Regions from separate parts of the Alteromonas sp. B31-7 genome, predicted to be linked through region 2. Evidence: predicted binding sites of a transcription regulator. Region 2 holds the regulator's gene; each other region holds the start of a gene.
What was found. The regulator FNR, encoded in region 2, switches genes on or off when oxygen is low (the NO sensors DNR and NnrR bind a similar motif). The targets are predictions, from matches to a motif close to TTGATCTAGATCAA.
Positions count from the first base shown of each region.

Region 1: a site for FNR is predicted at 1,692-1,705, ahead of IUA53_RS18735 (cytochrome ubiquinol oxidase subunit I). Genes of this name have one in related genera too.
Region 3: a site for FNR is predicted at 1,302-1,315, ahead of hemN (oxygen-independent coproporphyrinogen III oxidase). Genes of this name have one in related genera too.

Region 1 covers NZ_CP065233.1:4,277,479-4,282,896, reverse strand. Annotated here, with positions in the region: gene IUA53_RS18745 (sigma-54 interaction domain-containing protein) at 1-860, opposite strand, end outside; gene IUA53_RS18740 (Tll0287-like domain-containing protein) at 1,021-1,605, shown strand; gene IUA53_RS18735 (cytochrome ubiquinol oxidase subunit I) at 1,896-3,476, shown strand; gene cydB (cytochrome d ubiquinol oxidase subunit II) at 3,473-4,609, shown strand; gene cydX (cytochrome bd-I oxidase subunit CydX) at 4,620-4,733, shown strand; gene IUA53_RS18720 (ATP-binding cassette domain-containing protein) at 4,816-5,418, shown strand, end outside.
Region 2 covers NZ_CP065233.1:2,367,204-2,372,621, reverse strand. Annotated here, with positions in the region: gene uspE (universal stress protein UspE) at 1-873, opposite strand, end outside; gene fnr (fumarate/nitrate reduction transcriptional regulator Fnr) at 972-1,715, opposite strand; gene IUA53_RS10035 (sulfite exporter TauE/SafE family protein) at 1,768-2,424, opposite strand; gene ccoS (cbb3-type cytochrome oxidase assembly protein CcoS) at 2,411-2,626, opposite strand; gene IUA53_RS10025 (heavy metal translocating P-type ATPase) at 2,632-5,013, opposite strand; gene IUA53_RS10020 (FixH family protein) at 5,013-5,418, opposite strand, start outside.
Region 3 covers NZ_CP065233.1:1,885,414-1,890,831, forward strand. Annotated here, with positions in the region: gene hemN (oxygen-independent coproporphyrinogen III oxidase) at 1-1,165, opposite strand, end outside; gene IUA53_RS08005 (DsbA family oxidoreductase) at 1,634-2,284, shown strand; gene IUA53_RS08010 (XdhC family protein) at 2,284-3,285, shown strand; gene IUA53_RS08015 (TonB-dependent receptor) at 3,282-5,418, opposite strand, start outside.

The DNA of each region.
Region 1 (5,418 bases), 1.9 Mb from region 2:
TATAGGTCGTGGCGAAATTTTCCAGCATTAACAAGCTCCAATAAATCTTTGTGGCTGGCGCAAATTAAGCGAAAATTTGCTTTTTTAATGGCTATACTTCCTACTGGCCGATATGTTTGCGTTTCTAGTAAGCGTAAGAGTTTAACTTGCATAGCAAGAGGGATATCACCTACCTCATCGAGAAATAGCGTGCCGCCCTCAACCGTTTCTATCAACCCTTTCTTTTTATTTACTGCGCCGGTAAAGGCGCCTTTTTCATGACCGAATAACTCAGATTCGAATAGCGCATCAGTTAGGCCTGTACATTCAATGACGACAAAGGGTTTTTCAGCGCGATGACTACTGCTATGAAGTGCGTGAGAGACGAGTTCCTTTCCCGTACCGGTTTCGCCGTGTAAAAGCACAGAAATATTTGAGTTGGCAGCACGGTTGATTTTGCTCAACATAGCCTTAAACGCATCAGATTCGCCTACCATCTTTCCTTCGGATGAGGTGTTTGAGGCGTAAGCTAGTTTGTCGAGTATCTCTAGGTAACCAAGGAGTTCTCCTTCGCCATCAATGATAGGCTTCATACGAATATCGCAGTAATTTTGCCCTTCATTGGTGGCGTGAACATGCACCACGCTGGCGGTTTTCCCTGTTTCTTTGGCTTGCTCCATTGGGCAGTTTTCACCACACAGATCGCATGGTTTGCTATTGCGGTGAGAGACTTGGTAGCAGGTACTGAAGCCCAGCTTAATGGTAACAGGATAGGTATCTCTATAGGGCTTGTTAACGGCTTCTATTACATAGTCTTGGTTGATGAAAATTGCGGGTTTATCAATAGCATCGATCATTCCCTGAATGATGGAGATATTCATACCTTTGCTGCCCTACATTGGTTTAGCCTCGTTTTATTAATTAAAGACTATCATATTGGCATAAACATTGTTGTGGATTGCCATAGCGAGGTTTAGTGGGCCTTGCATTAGCAACTAATCTCGATAGCCGATATCTGTGAATAAGAGAGGAAATCAAGTGATGAAAGTAACGTTAATTTTACCCTTAAGTATATTTGCGCTAAGTACTACTTTTGCTTTTGCGTCCAATGTAACGATAGAAAGCGAATCCGTGGGCGATTTAAAGGCGAGAACCCTTGTCGCGCGGCAGCATGCGAAAGCCTTAGGCGGTGCATTAAAAGCGCGTTTGCAAGAAGCTATTGGTCAAGGTGGTTTGGTCAAGGGGATTGAGGCTTGTAAATTAGAGGCTGGGCCGATAGCTAAAGCCATTAGTGGTAATGGTTGGACTGTTGGGCGCACGGCCCTGCGGGTACGCAACCCAGCCAATACCCCTGATGCTTGGGAACGAGAACAACTTATCGCGTTTTCTAATCAATTATCGGCTCAATTTGATGGACCACTTGAAGCCTCCCATTATGATAGCGCGACAGGTGAATTTAGATACTTGAAAGCCATAAAAACTGACGAAATATGCACGGCATGCCATGGCCAGTCTGTAGCCCCAAGAGTGCAGGCTGCAATTGATGACGCCTATCCAGAGGACGAAGCTATGGGGTTCGATATTGGCACGTTACGAGGAGCATTTACCCTGACATATACGCCTTAGAACACAGGGGTATAAGGATAAAAATGGGACTTGTGTCAAATATGGCACTTTGTTTGTCAATTTTGGCGTAGTTAGTAAAGGTTATCTTGCGTTGGATCAAAATTCGCTTTTTCCGCGCATGCCATAATTCTCCCGCACAGTAGGAAATCCCTGTAGTTAGGGCAAAAACCTATTTTATGTACTTTTACTGCAAGACTGGAACAGAGAATGCTCTGCGCCCTTCTGTAGAGAAACTGCGCCCATCCACATTGGGCGCTTCCAGCACACTTAAAAGATGAGGGAGATCACCCATGAGCGATACGTTAGTAGAACTATCGCGGTGGCAGTTTGCGTTAACCGCAATGTTCCACTTTATATTCGTACCCCTAACCCTAGGACTAAGCTTTCTCCTTGCCATTATGGAGTCTGTCTATGTGATGACGGGCAAAGAGATTTACAAACAAATGACGCAGTTTTGGGGAAAGTTGTTTGGGATTAATTTCGCAATTGGTGTGGCAACAGGCTTAACCATGGAATTTCAGTTCGGTATGAACTGGTCGTATTACTCACACTATGTGGGGGATATCTTTGGTGCGCCGCTTGCCATTGAAGGGCTGATGGCCTTCTTCTTAGAGTCTACCTTTGTGGGGTTGTTTTTCTTCGGCTGGGACAAGATGTCGAAGGTAAAGCACCTTATGGCAACGTGGTTAGTTGCCATTGGTTCAAATTTCTCTGCCTTATGGATATTAATCGCTAACGGCTGGATGCAGTATCCCATTGGGGCGGAATTTAACTTCGAAGCAATGCGAATGGAAATGACAAGCTTTGCGGAAGTGGTATTTAACCCAGTAGCCCAAGTTAAGTTTGTTCATACGGTATCAGCAGGTTATGTCACCGGTGCTATGTTTGTGCTCGCCATCTCCAGTTACTACTTGCTCAATCATAAACATATCGCCTTCGCACGACGCTCATTTGCCATTGCGGCAAGTTTTGGCTTGGCCGCGACGCTTTCCGTCATTGTGTTAGGGGATGAAAGCGGATATGAACTCGGCCATGTCCAACAAGTGAAGTTGGCTGCTGTGGAAGCGGAATATGATACACATCCCGCGCCCGCGCCTTTTACACTCTTTGGTTTGCCTAATGATGAAACCCAGGAAACGGAATATGCCGTTCAAATTCCATGGGCGATGGGGATTATCGCCACCCGCTCGTTAACCGAAGAAGTGAAAGGAATAAAAGAAATAAAAGCAGAAAATAGAGCGCGAATTTTAGCGGGAATTAAAGCCTATGAATTGCTCGATAGTGTGCGCAGCGGAACCGCATCTGAGCAACAAGTCGCCACCTTCGAGGCGCATAAAGACAGCTTAGGGTATGCCATGCTGCTAGAGCCTTTTACCGATAATGTAGCTACCCCTTCTGAAGCGGCAATTCAGCAAGCTGTTGACTACAGCATTCCCCCTGTAGCGCCCCTCTTTTGGAGTTTTCGTATCATGGTTGCGGCTGGCTTTATCATGCTTGCTTTGTTTGTTTGCGCTTTCTATTTCAGCACTAAACATAAGATTACTCAGCCACGCTGGCTATTAAAGTCGGCGTTGTATGGCTTGCCGCTACCTTGGATAGCCTGTGAAGCAGGGTGGTTTGTGGCGGAATATGGTCGTCAGCCTTGGTCGATTGCCGAAGTACTGCCTGTTCATACCTCTGTTTCTAACCTAGCCATAAGCGATGTGGTGACCACCATAATTGCTTACACCCTTTTCTACACAATGATGTTCATTATTGGCTTCTATTTAATGAAAAAATTTGCCAAGAAAGGCCCAGTACCCCCTAGCAACAGCCAAACTGACTCAGATTTAGACTTTGTCGATATAGACAGCAAAGGAGCAAAAGCATGATTGATTATGAACTTCTTCGCATTATTTGGTGGTGCCTAATTGGCGTGCTACTTATTGGCTTTGCGGTGACAGATGGTTTTGACCTTGGCGTAGGTGCATTGCTAACACTCATCGGCAGGAACGACAAAGAACGCCGGGTCATGATCAATACTATTGGCCCCCACTGGGATGGCAACCAAGTATGGTTTATTACGGCGGGGGGCGCTATATTCGCCGCTTGGCCAATGATTTATGCCACGGCTTTTTCAGGCTTTTATCTTGCCCTTGCGCTCACTTTAATTGCGCTTTGGATGCGCCCAATCGGGTTTGATTATCGAAGTAAGTTGCCAAACCCACAATGGCGTAATGCTTGGGACTGGGCGCTATTTGCTGGCGGTATTATCCCTTCGTTGATTTTTGGTGTCGCTTTTGGAAACTTGCTACTCGGCGTTCCCTTCGAATTGGATAACACCCTTAAGTCTACCTATACCGGTTCGTTCTTCGGACTACTCACGCCGTTTGCGCTTTTATCTGGCGTATTGTCGGTTGCCATTTTGCTAAACCATGGTGCTACTTGGTTGCAAATGAAAACCGATGGGTTTATTCAATCCCGGGCTAGAAATGTATCTAAGGTATTAAGTTTAGTGGGTGTGGCATGCTTTGTCTTAGCCGGAGTATGGGTGGCCGTTGGTATCGATGGTTTCGTTATTACGTCTTCCCTTGATACGCTGGCTACGTCTAACCCCCTCAAAAAAGAGGTGGCTATTCAAAGCGGTGCCTGGATGAATAATTACCGAGACTACCCTCTGACCATGATAGCGCCAGTCTTGGGTATTGTTGCTGGATTGGCCTGTGCATTTTTCTCTAATAAGGGAAATGCCGGTATGGCATTTGTGAGCAGTGCATTATTTATTGCAGGTGTCATTTTAACCGCTGGGATTTCAATGTTCCCATTTTTAATGCCTAGCGCCACCATGCCAGAAGCAAGCTTAACGGTGTGGGATGCCACATCAAGCCATTTAACATTGAATGTCATGTTTTTCGTCGCCTGTCTCTTTGTTCCTATTGTACTTAGTTACACAGCGTACAGTTTTTACGTTATGCGTGGTCGCATTAAAAGTGCTGATCTCGACCAATCTCATACCATCTATTAAGGAGTCGAAAATGTGGTATTTCACATGGATTTTAGGCGTATTACTCGCGTGTTCTTTTGGCATTATCAACGCCATGTGGTTGGAATCGACTGAAAACCTAGATCGCCCCGAAGACGCTGAATAAAAAAGTATGCGGCATCATATTCGGTAAAACGTGCGCGGACGATATCACTGTCTGCGCACTTGATAACTAAGTAAGAGTACCTGTGAAAAAAGAAACCGTTTCTGACAGACAGACATTGTCATCTTGGTGTAAGAGGTTAGACGATGCTCATAGGCTTGGCATGGGTTCGTCGCTTATGACACTTGTGGTGATAAAGTGTCTGTCACTTTTTTCTCTGGTGTTCGCGTTTTACTTCTTCGCGCACATTGCTCAGTCATGGGTTGTGCTGAAGCAACCAGCAAGCCACGAACTTATCATTGGCATTATGGTGAGTTTATTGATTAATTGGGTATTAAATGGCGTTTATAACGTACAGTTAATGCGCAGTAAAATTAACACGCTTGAGCGCTTTGAAGGTCTACTTCATCACAGGTTTGCGACGCAGCAACACGCGTTGGCCCGCCAATATTCCAGTTTTTACTGGCAAGATGTCTGGCAAAATCAATTGGTCGATTTGGTCAATTGGGCATTTGAATATCGAACAGTACAAACGGTAGCGATTATCGCCCCGCTTTTAGCATTAGCAGTGATATTTTCTATCAACCCTGTGATTGGCACAGGGTTACTTATCACCTTACCTGTTGTGCCTTTGTTTATGGTGATTGTAGGCAAGGGCGCCGGTGCACTGCATCGGAAACACTTTTTG
Region 2 (5,418 bases):
GCAATCTAGTTCGTCAATCACGTGTTCTGCCGTATTGCCAATTAGTGCTGCCGACAGTCCCACCCGCCCCACGGTGCCAATTATCACTAATTCCGCGTCAATATCTTTGGCTACCATGGGGATGACTTTTTCTGGTAAGCCTTCTTTTACATAGGTGTTTGCTGTGGTAATACCGTATTTTTTTGCATGGCCTGCCATTTCAGCTTGGTGATGATGTTTTACCGAGTTGTTGTAAGCGTCAGGGTCAAATTCAGGTACTTCTATCGCAATATTCAACGGTGTAGAAGGGTAACTGTTGACGAGATTGACATTGCCGTTCAGTAACTTTGCATAATCATTGGCAATCACAGTCAGTTTATCGTTCAATAGGTTATGTTCGTCATCTTCAGAACCCACATTCACCGCAGCGATGATTTGGCCACCTTCTGGCCAATCATGCTCTTTCACTAATAGCACTGGGCTAGGGCACTTACGCAGTAAATGCCAGTCGGTTGGCGTAAAAATAACCGAGGCGAGATCATCGTGACGCTTAGTAGCTTTTACTACTAAATCAATATCGTTATCAATAACATGGTGAATCACTGCCTCAAAAGCGCGATTATTCCACTGAACCACAATGTCTATATGGGAAAAGCCAAGTTGGCGTAAGTGTTCTGACAGCCAGCTTGCATGCTCTTTGGTAACGGCGTCTTTCATAGCCTCACGTTCATCCGGGCTTAACATGGTGGTCATATCATAGGATAAATCGTATACCACCAGCATAGCGGTGATCGTTGCGCCTGTTTTGTCAGATATTTCTTGAGCGCGACTGAGGGCGGGCTGGGTGTCTCTCTCCATTTCTACAACAGCGAGAATGTGTTGATAATTAATCATAACCCCTCCGAACTTCATCGTTTGCGATAGTTATGATGTAAGTGTAATACCTATTTGTAAAAACGTAAGTTGTTTTAGATCAAAGCGATTACAAAATATCAGATACCTGTACAGGCAATCGTTGGCACAGTGACATTTTGTAGTTTACTGTCCAATGCGTCGAAATTGAGAATAGTGATGAGTTTGCCGTCTACGCGAATGATCGCTTCTTTTTGAAAGCGACTTAATAAACGGCTTATTGTCTCAATGGTTAACCCTAAATAGTTGCCTATTTCGTTTCTTGTCATCGTTAAATGAAACTCACGATGGGAGAACCCTCGCTCTTCAAAACGGCCAGAAAGATGCGCCAGAAAATATAACAACCTTTCTTCGGCAGAACGCTTATTGAGTAACATGATCATATCGTGATCCTGCTTAATTTCAGCGCTCATAAAGCTCATGATCTGGCGGCGCAATTTGGGGAATTGCACCGACATTTCATCCAATGTTTCGTAGGGGAGTTCGCACACCATGGCGGTTTCAAGCGCTTGGGTATAGCTTTGATGCTTTTGGCTACGAAGGGCGTCAAAGCCGATGATGTCGCCAGGAAAATGAAAGCCGGTAATTTGCTCTTCACCATCAGCGTTAGTGACAAAGGATTTGAAAGAGCCGGTGCGTACAGCAAATAACGAATGAAATACATCGCCATTTTTTACCAGCGCGTCGCCTTTATGCAAGGGCTTTTTTCGTTCAATAATGTCGTCTAGCGACTCAATTTCTGTTTTATTCAGCGCCACGGGTAAACATAAATGACTAAAACTGCAATTTTGGCAGTGAATTGAAAACTCGCTTCCTTTGCTCATAATAACCGCACCTAAACTGGTAAACTCTACGTAAATGTTACTACGATAGCGGCTAAAATGCGCGATAAATTAAATAAATTGCATATAAGGCCATACAAACCGCTAGTGTCTGTCGAAGTTTTGGCTGCTGGAAAGCAGACACAATGTAAGCCGCCCCCGTGCTTGCCGCGAGTAATGTAGGTAAAGTGCCCAAGCCAAACGCAAACATAATGGAAGCACCGTCCACCGCTGTCCCTGATGCTAATGCCCAAGTAAGGGTGGAATACACGAGTCCGCAAGGTAACCAGCCCCAAATAAAGCCGTACGGTAACGCATGCCAAGGGGTTTTAAAGGGGAGAAAGCGTTTGGAATAAGGTTGAATACGTTTAAATATGCCTTTCCCTAGGGCCTCAACATGGGTTAAGCCTGTCCACCATTTTCCCAAATAACAGGCTAAGGCCAACAGCATTAAAGCGCTGAGTAACGAAAGCACATAAGATGCGACAGGAATATAGTGGCGGGCAATTTGCCCCATGGCACCTGTGATTGCACCAGCTAAGGTGTAACTAGCTATACGACCAAGGTTGTAGGCGAGGGTAAAAGGAAACGCGGGCTTATGGCTAGGCGTAACCGAACGAAGCGCAGCGACAATACCACCGCACATGCCAACGCAGTGTACGCCCCCAGCAATACCGATGAGAAATGCTGACAACAGATTAATTTCTGTCATCATTTTCCTGATTTTGTTGCACTTTTTTGCGTTCTTCAGCCAAGGCTTTTTCCTCTGGCGATAAATCATCATCAAATAAAATGCTGTAACCCTGGCGGTCTAAATCTTCAAATTGATTCGAGCGTACCGCCCAAAAAAAGATAACCACGGCCACTGCAACAATAATAATGGCGATAGGGATAAGAACGTAGATAATACTCATATTAATTATTTACTTAATAGTCGTGTTGAATTGGTTACTACGATAATACTGCTGAGAGACATACCCACAACGGCCATCCAGGGAGACAACACACCGGCAATGGCAAAGGGAAGAATCAAAATATTGTAACCTACAGACCACGCGATATTTTGTCTAATTTTACGTTTAACACTTAGGGCAACATTAAGTAGCTGTGGCACGGATAAAAGACTATCACCCAGCAAGATGACATCGGCTGCCGTTTTTGCCACATCGGTGGCGTTACCCACTGCAACAGCCACGTCTGCACTTGCAAGCACTGGCGCATCATTTATCCCGTCACCCATCATAAGGACTTTTTTGTTTTGCTGTTGAAGCTTTTGTACTTCTTCAAACTTTTGCTCAGGGGACAAGCCACCAAGGGCAGTTTGAATAGGCAGGGTGTTAACAATATTATTCACGTTTTCTTGGGTGTCACCACTTAATACCATCAACTGATATTGGCTTAGCATATCTAATGTGGCTTGCGTGTCATCACGTAACTTGTCACTGACTAAAAACGCCGCTATTAGCGTGTTGCCAGACACCAATAGCACGTTGGCAACGAACGGCAAATTGGCGGGGAGTGATACGCCACAATAGGAAGCAGATCCCATGGAAAATGCACTGCCATTCACGTTTCCGCTAATTCCGCCTCCTGGCGTGACTTCGAAGTCTGATACTTTGTGCTTAATCTTACCTGTAAATGCTTGTTGGATAGGGTGTTCTGAGCGCGCTTCAAGTGCTACGGCAATGTCCATCGCTGTGGTTTTATCTACACCCTCTGCAAACCACGCCGACTGAATGGAAAACTTCCCTTGTGTAAGGGTGCCGGTTTTATCTAACGCAATGGTGTCAATGTCATTGAGTTGCTCAAGGGCATCAGCACGTTTTAGCAAAATGCCTTGTTTGTTTAGCTTAGCCACCGCGCAAGTGAGTGCCGAGGGCGTGGCCAAACCGAGTGCACAAGGGCATGTGGCAACCAACACGGAAATGGTAATCCAGAAGGCATCTTCATTGCCCACAAATGTCCAAAACCCGTAGGTGGCTGCTGAGATTACCAATACGGCGCTTACAAAATATCGAGAGAACTTGTCTGCCAGCAACGCGGCTTTGGGTTTGGAGGCCATAGCGCTGGCCTGTAAACGGACAATTTGATTAACCAACGCATGTTTTAGGCTTTGTGTGACTTTAATGGTTAATGCGCCATCTTGGGCAACGGTACCACCGTAAACACTAGCAGTAGGGCGTTTATTCACCGGATTAAACTCGCCGGTGAGCATACTTTCGTCCACAGAAGCGGTGCCTTCCAGCACGATACCGTCTACCGGAATGGTCTCGCCAGCCTTTACAAAAACAATATCTTCTGGCCTTAATTGCTTGGCTAAACAATTCGAAAATGTGCCATCTGCATTCACTTTTGTTGCTGATACAGGAATATACTGCGTCATATTGGCAGAGATTTGGGCTGCCTTATGTCGGCTTCTGTGTTCAAAAAAACGGCTAAGTAGTAATAAGAAGATGAACATACAGATTGATTCGAAGAACACTTCGCCGGTTTCAAGCAAGGTGGCTCGTAGGCCGGCAATATAAGTACCAAATACGGCAAGGGTAACAGGCACGTCCATGTTCACGGTTTTTGCACTTAACGCTTTAATGGCACCTAAGTAAAAATTGCTGCCAGAATAAAGCACCACAGGTGTGGTAAGGGTAAGCGCCACCCAATAAAAGTACTGACGTGTTTCTTGTTCAATGGCACCAAACCAATCGAAATACAATCCGGCCATAAGCATCATCACTTGCATCGTCATGATGCCTGCTAACCCGAGTTTCTTTAAAAAGGCTTTTTCTTCTCGTTTGTAGCTGGCTTCGTGTTCGTCGGCTTGAAAGGGCGAGGCGTGATAACCAATGCGCTTAAGGCTGGCCATAATTTGGCTAAGCTTAATGTCTTCATCTAGCCACGTCACTAGTGCTCGCCGTTCTTGTACGTTTACGGCGACTTGCTTAATCCCTTTTACCTTGCTCAATTGCTTTTCAATTAGCCATCCGCAGGCGGCACAGGTTATTCCTTCCAGGGTAAGTTGAATTTGTTTGTAGTGACCTTCATCAAAAACAAAGTCTTCTTGTAGGGCGGGATCGTTATAAACAGCCAGTTCATCTAGTGTACTTAAAATGCTGTCATCCGACTTATTAGCGGGTTCTGTTCTAAATTGGTAGTAATCCTCTAAGCCGTTATCCACAATGGCTTGTGCCACTGCTAAACACCCTGGGCAGCACAGCTGCCGAGTGTCGCCTAAAATCTGGGTTTCAAAGATTTGCTTACTGTCATTGGGTAGTCCGCAATGATAGCACTGAGAAGAGGATGCCATTAGGGATTAAACTTTATCGCGCCAGAGTAGGGTAATTGCACAACGTTTTGAATTTTCCACGACTCATCAATAGGCGTGAGGCTAATACGCCATTTCCCATCAAGAGAAACCTCTGTTGAGCCACGATATACACCTTGTGCATCTCGTGCGAGTAAAATACTGGTGTCACGCTCTTCCAAAGTAACATGGTAAAAACTCAGTTTAAGCGCGGTGCCTTCTTGTGGAATACCAGAATGAAACTTCAACGCAATACGGCCATCATTCACAGTAAGCTCCGTGGTGATATTGCGTTTTCTCGCCATAATCTCTTTATCTAGTGTGGCGTTTATGGCTTTTCCTTCTTTATAGTAGTCGTCTACGACTAAGCTATCTTCGGTAGAAATCGCTAATTTTAGCAATACGCCC
Region 3 (5,418 bases), 480 kb from region 2:
GGCTTTCTATATCTTTAATATTCACGCTTAAGTTGCACATTAATGACATGATGACGCTTCTTCGAACGAGATCGTCCTTCGTCAGCAACACACCTTTTTCCGCCAGCGGCAATTGATTATCTATTTTGTGGTAATAGTCTTTTATTTTTTTGGGATTTTGAACGTAAGCGTCACCAATTGTACTGATTGCTGATACCCCCAAGCCCAGAGAGTCCGCTTGCCCAAGGGTGGTATAACCTTGGAAGTTACGATGTAATGTGCCGTTATTTTTGGCGCGGCTTAATTCGTCACTTTGACTAGCAAAGTGATCTAACCCAATCATGTCGTACCCCGCTTCTGTAAAACTATCTACCGCCAATTGATAGAGCTGTGCCTTCATTTCTGCAGACGGAAGGGTGGAGTGGGGAATTTTTCGCTGTGCCGCGAATCGTTCAGGGAGATGAGCGTAGCTAAACAAGGCGACTCGGTCTGGGCGCATGGCTTTTGCTGCCATCAGCGTCTTGCTAAACGTTTCAAGGGTTTGCTTTGGAAGGCCATAAATTAAATCAATATTAACCGATGAGAACCCTTTGTTTTTTGCCTCAAGTACCATATTCGCGATATGCGACGTGCTTTGAACCCTATTAATGGCTTTCTGTACTTCGATGTCTGTGTCTTGCACACCAAAACTGACGCGGTTGTATCCAAGTTCAGCCAATAAAGACAAGTAGGCTTCTGTGGTATGTCTAGGGTCAAGCTCAATCGACATTTCAGTCTGCGTGGAAAACGTAAAGTGTCGGCGTAGCAAGTACATTAAGTAGGTTTGTTGCACACTGGATAGAAAGCTGGGAGAACCGCCCCCAAGGTGCAAAGATACCACCTTCTTACCATCATACAGCGGCTTTTTAAGTAGCATTTCTTGCTCAAGATAACTGAGGTAATCGTCTGCCTTATCGTTGTGTCGGGTGACCGTTTTATTGCAGCCGCAGTAATAACATAGCGTATCGCAAAAAGGAATGTGGATGTATAAGGCCAGATCGTCTGTGCCATATTTCCACGACGCTTCGTTAAGTGCATTAGCAGGAACCTGGCTAAACTTTAATGCGGTAGGGTACGAGGTATACCTGGGCGCTTGTTGAGCATATTTAATAACGGTGCTATTTGGCACTAACGGGGGCGTAGTCATAATTTAACTCTTTTTACGTCGTCGCACATTTCGGTGTTGTTAATGATGCTGATATGCCTTGCATCAGTAGCGAATACATTGCGCATATCCAATAATTCTTGTGCCTGAAGTGTAGTACAGTTAAATTTTACAAATGTTGATCTGGTGCAAGCTTTGTCCTGTTATGTCTATTAAATTTTCTTCACCTTTAGTGTCACCTATTTCTGCTTTACATTCACCCGCAGTCAGGGTGAACTCTTGTCGTTATTGAGCGTATGAATTTACAAAGAATTTGTTAACGGGCATGGAATGCCAGACGGTCTTGGGGCAGTGTTCAGCGTCAATGTGCCTAGCGTTTATGTCAGTGGCCGACAATGGTGCGCTTTTTATCGGTATTCGATAGTCACTGACTTGAAGCCGCATTCGTACCGCCTACAATAGAATTATTTGAACAGGTGTTCACATTTGTAAATGCCTACAGGAGTGATAGTGAAAAAAGTATCAATAGACATAGTATCCGACGTAGTGTGTCCATGGTGTATTGTTGGTTATCAGCATCTGCAACACGCGGTGGCTATGCTGGATGATGTTGAAGTTTCGGTTAATTTTCATCCATTTGAACTAAACCCTTCCATGCCTGAAGAAGGGCAAAATCTGCGTGAGCACGTTATGCAAAAGTACGGCGTAACCGAAGCGCAAAGCCAGCAAACGAGAGAGCAGCTCACCGACATTGGTGATGCCGTTGGCTTTAAGTTCGACTATTTCGATGAAATGAAAATGGTAAATACGTTCAACGCTCATCAGGCACTGCATTTAGCCAGTTTAAAAGGCAAGAAAGAGGCGCTTAAGCTTCGCTTGTTCGCGGCATTTTTCAGTGAGCGCAAAGACGTCAGCGATATTAGTGTGCTTATCGATGAAGCAGTAGCAGTAGGCTTAGAAAAAGAAGATATTCAACAAGCATTAGCGCAACAAACCTATGCTGATGAGGTTAGAATGGAAGAACAACTGTGGATGCAACGCGGGATTCAGAGTGTGCCCACCTTTGTGATCGGGAATCAAGGTGTGGCCGGGGCGCAGCCTCCAGAAACCCTTGCTGCCTTTATTCAAGAAGCCATCTTACAAGAAGCAAACGGTAATTGATGAGTAATCAAACGCTGCATTTGTTGTCTCAGTGGGCGCCACTTAAAGATAAGCACCAGTGGGTGCTGGGGTTAATTTACAAGACCGAGGGGTCCTGCTACCGAAAAGCTGGCGCACTCATGCTATTTAGCGATGACGGTCATCAATTAGGTATTTTAAGTGGCGGCTGTCTGGAAAGTGACATACATCGTAAAGCGCGTCGTGTCATGCAGGACAAAAAGGTACGCCATACTATTTATGACGACAACGACGAAGAAGATATTGCGTTTAAGTTGGGGGTGGGTTGTGGTGGCGTGGTTCATCTAGCACTATTACCCGTAGAGGCTGAAAACTGTTATTTATCTCTGGAAAAGGCATATCAAACCCTACTGAATGGGCAGCACTGTCGTTGGAAGCTTAATTTGGAGGATATTTCAAATAGCCAAGTGAGCTCTCCTAGTGAAGTACAACAGTTAAATAAGCTGGCTAAACTCGATGACCATGTGAATTACGCCCCTCCTTATATCGATATTCCATTCACCTGTCCGCCACATTTGCTGGTCGTGGGCGGGGGTTTTGACGCAACCTTTGTGGTTAAAATGGCCCATTTACAAGGTTGGACAGTCAGTGTTTGGGATCCAAGGCCGGCGCAGGCCAGAGTTGAGCATTTCTCTTTGGCGAATTACATCGTGTCATCCAGCGAGGTTTCGGCTGTATCAGAACACATGAGTGTCCATAATGTTGATGCGGCGGTATTAATGTCCCACCATAGAAATATAGACGCTGAAGCGTTGAAAGCACTGAGTGCTCATCACCTGCAATACATCGCGATGTTAGGCCCCAAGCACAGAAAAGAGGAAATTCTGTCGCTTGCACAGGTTGAGGAAAGTGCATTTAGCGGCATTTTTGTAAGCCCAGCAGGATTTGATATTGGCGGTGAATTACCTGAGAGTATCGCGCTGTCCGTTATTGCACAGTGTCATAGCGTTTTGGCGGGTAAGGAAAGCAGTGGGAAGCGCTAAAAGCGCTTTCTCACCGTCACGCCGTAGCTGCGAGGTGCGCCCGGGTAAGCCATAATTTTTCCTTGTTGAACGGGCACATCAAAACCACTTCTTGCTACATATTCTTCATCGAAAAGGTTTCTCGCCCAAAAGGTCAGGTGGCTGTCTAGGTCAGCGAAATGCAGGTTTAGTCTTGCGTTAACTATCTGGTAAGCAGGTGAACGTTTATAGGGGTCGTTGGTATCGTCTAAATACACATTTCCCGTGTATTGGTAGTCTACACTCACCCACCCATCGATGTCAGATAAGGTGAAATATTGAGTGACGGTGAGGGCCGCACTATTTTGAGGTTCGAAACCCACCCTGTCACCGTCTCTAGCACAAAAGGGATCTTCTGGCGTCGCCCTACCTGGGTCGTCATCTCCCGTATGCCACGTATAGGCAACCCAACAGGTCCCTTTTTTAAATGTCTTAAAATTAGCGAGTGTACGGGCTGCACTGAAGGCTAACTCTGTGGTGTCAGTCATATACCAGTTAGCGTCCAGTTCAATACCTTTTACATCAATGTCACCTGCGTTTTGCAGGTTAAATCCAGTGCCATCGAATGTGGTGGCTTGAAAATCGCTAATTTGGGTGTAGTGTGCAGCAAGGTTCATTCTAAGACCTAGCTCTCGCCATTCTTGTTTAACGCCAATTTCTGCACTGCGTGCCTTTTCCGCATCAAATACCGCATCAAACTGGGGTGAAATTCGGTCTGTATTGGTGCCGCCGGCTTTATAACCTGTGGCTAGGCTAGAATAAAGCATAGTGGTTTCGCTGGGACGATACGCCAATTTCACTGTGCCGGTTAGTTGGTTGTCGCTGAGTGTCGCCATGAGATCGTCCCTAGGCAATACCGTCGCTGCACCAAGAAAATAATATCCCCAACCATCCGATTGAAAGGGAGAAATAGCAGCGAGTGCAGAATCACTCGGTGCATCTCCAGCAGCTAGGGCCGTGCCAATTTGTTGCAATCCGGCCAGTGCTTTGGACACATTCGGCCACTCCTGAGAATTTTTGGCTAACCCATCAATGCCTGGCCCTTGTTCACCGTATTGGCCCAAAATGTCCTTATCTTCAATGGTATAACGTAACCCTGTGGTTAGGGTTGTTTTCCCATTTAGTCGCCAGTCAGCTTGGGTAAAAAGGGCAATACTGTCTTGCTCTTGATAGGCCGAATGATAAAAGGCGGTATTGCTAGGTGCTAACACGCCCGCGGGTGCAATAGCCCCAGCAGTGGCTTGACTTAACCCGTCAATCGCATCAGCAAGAGGCAATAAATCGGCAGCGGCAATAGTAAAAAATGATGAAAAGTCTTCTTGGGTCGTCGTATTAAAATCTACGTCGAGATTTTGCGTGAAATAGTAGACGCCAAAAATGGCGCGCATGCTTTTACTTTTGTAGTGAGCGCGTATCTCTTGTGAAAAAGACTGTTGTCGGGCATCGTTTTCAGCCGTGAGCAAATTGGCATCGGAGAAGTCGCTATCAATAATATCAAAGCTATCGAAAGCCCTAAACGCAATGATACTCACCAACGACCACACATCATTGAACTTAATGTCCAATTGAGCAGAAATGCCTTTGTCTGTCATCTTTGAGGTGGGAACCTGAGAAAGTGACGTGGTGTACTGGAAAAAATTATCGCGGCTGTAAAGAGTGGCATTGAAGGGAGGGGCCTGCAACAGGGCATCAGTACCAAACTTGCCGGGAACGCCATTCGCTTGCAGGTTACTTTGCCATGTTAATGCACCACAACACCTTTCATCTAGTTCTCCATAGTCAGCAACAACACGAAGGCTAAGCGTATCTGAGGGCGTATACAGCCACTGTACTTTCACCGCAGAGCGGTTTTTGTTGTTTAGCGTCTTTCCTGAATGGGTGTCTTCAATAAAACCTTCTGCGCGGCTACTGAAACCTGAAATGCGCATCGCTAAAATGTCATCAAGTACCACAAAAGACGCCGCGCCACTTAAACGCAAAAGTTCGTCATTGCCGGCAAGGACTTCAACAAAGCCATCAGTCTCTTCAAATGAGGGCGCGACGGAGGAAACTGTCATGGCGCCCGCAGCGGTATTTTTACCAAACAAGGTACCCTGAGGGCCGCGCAAAATTTCT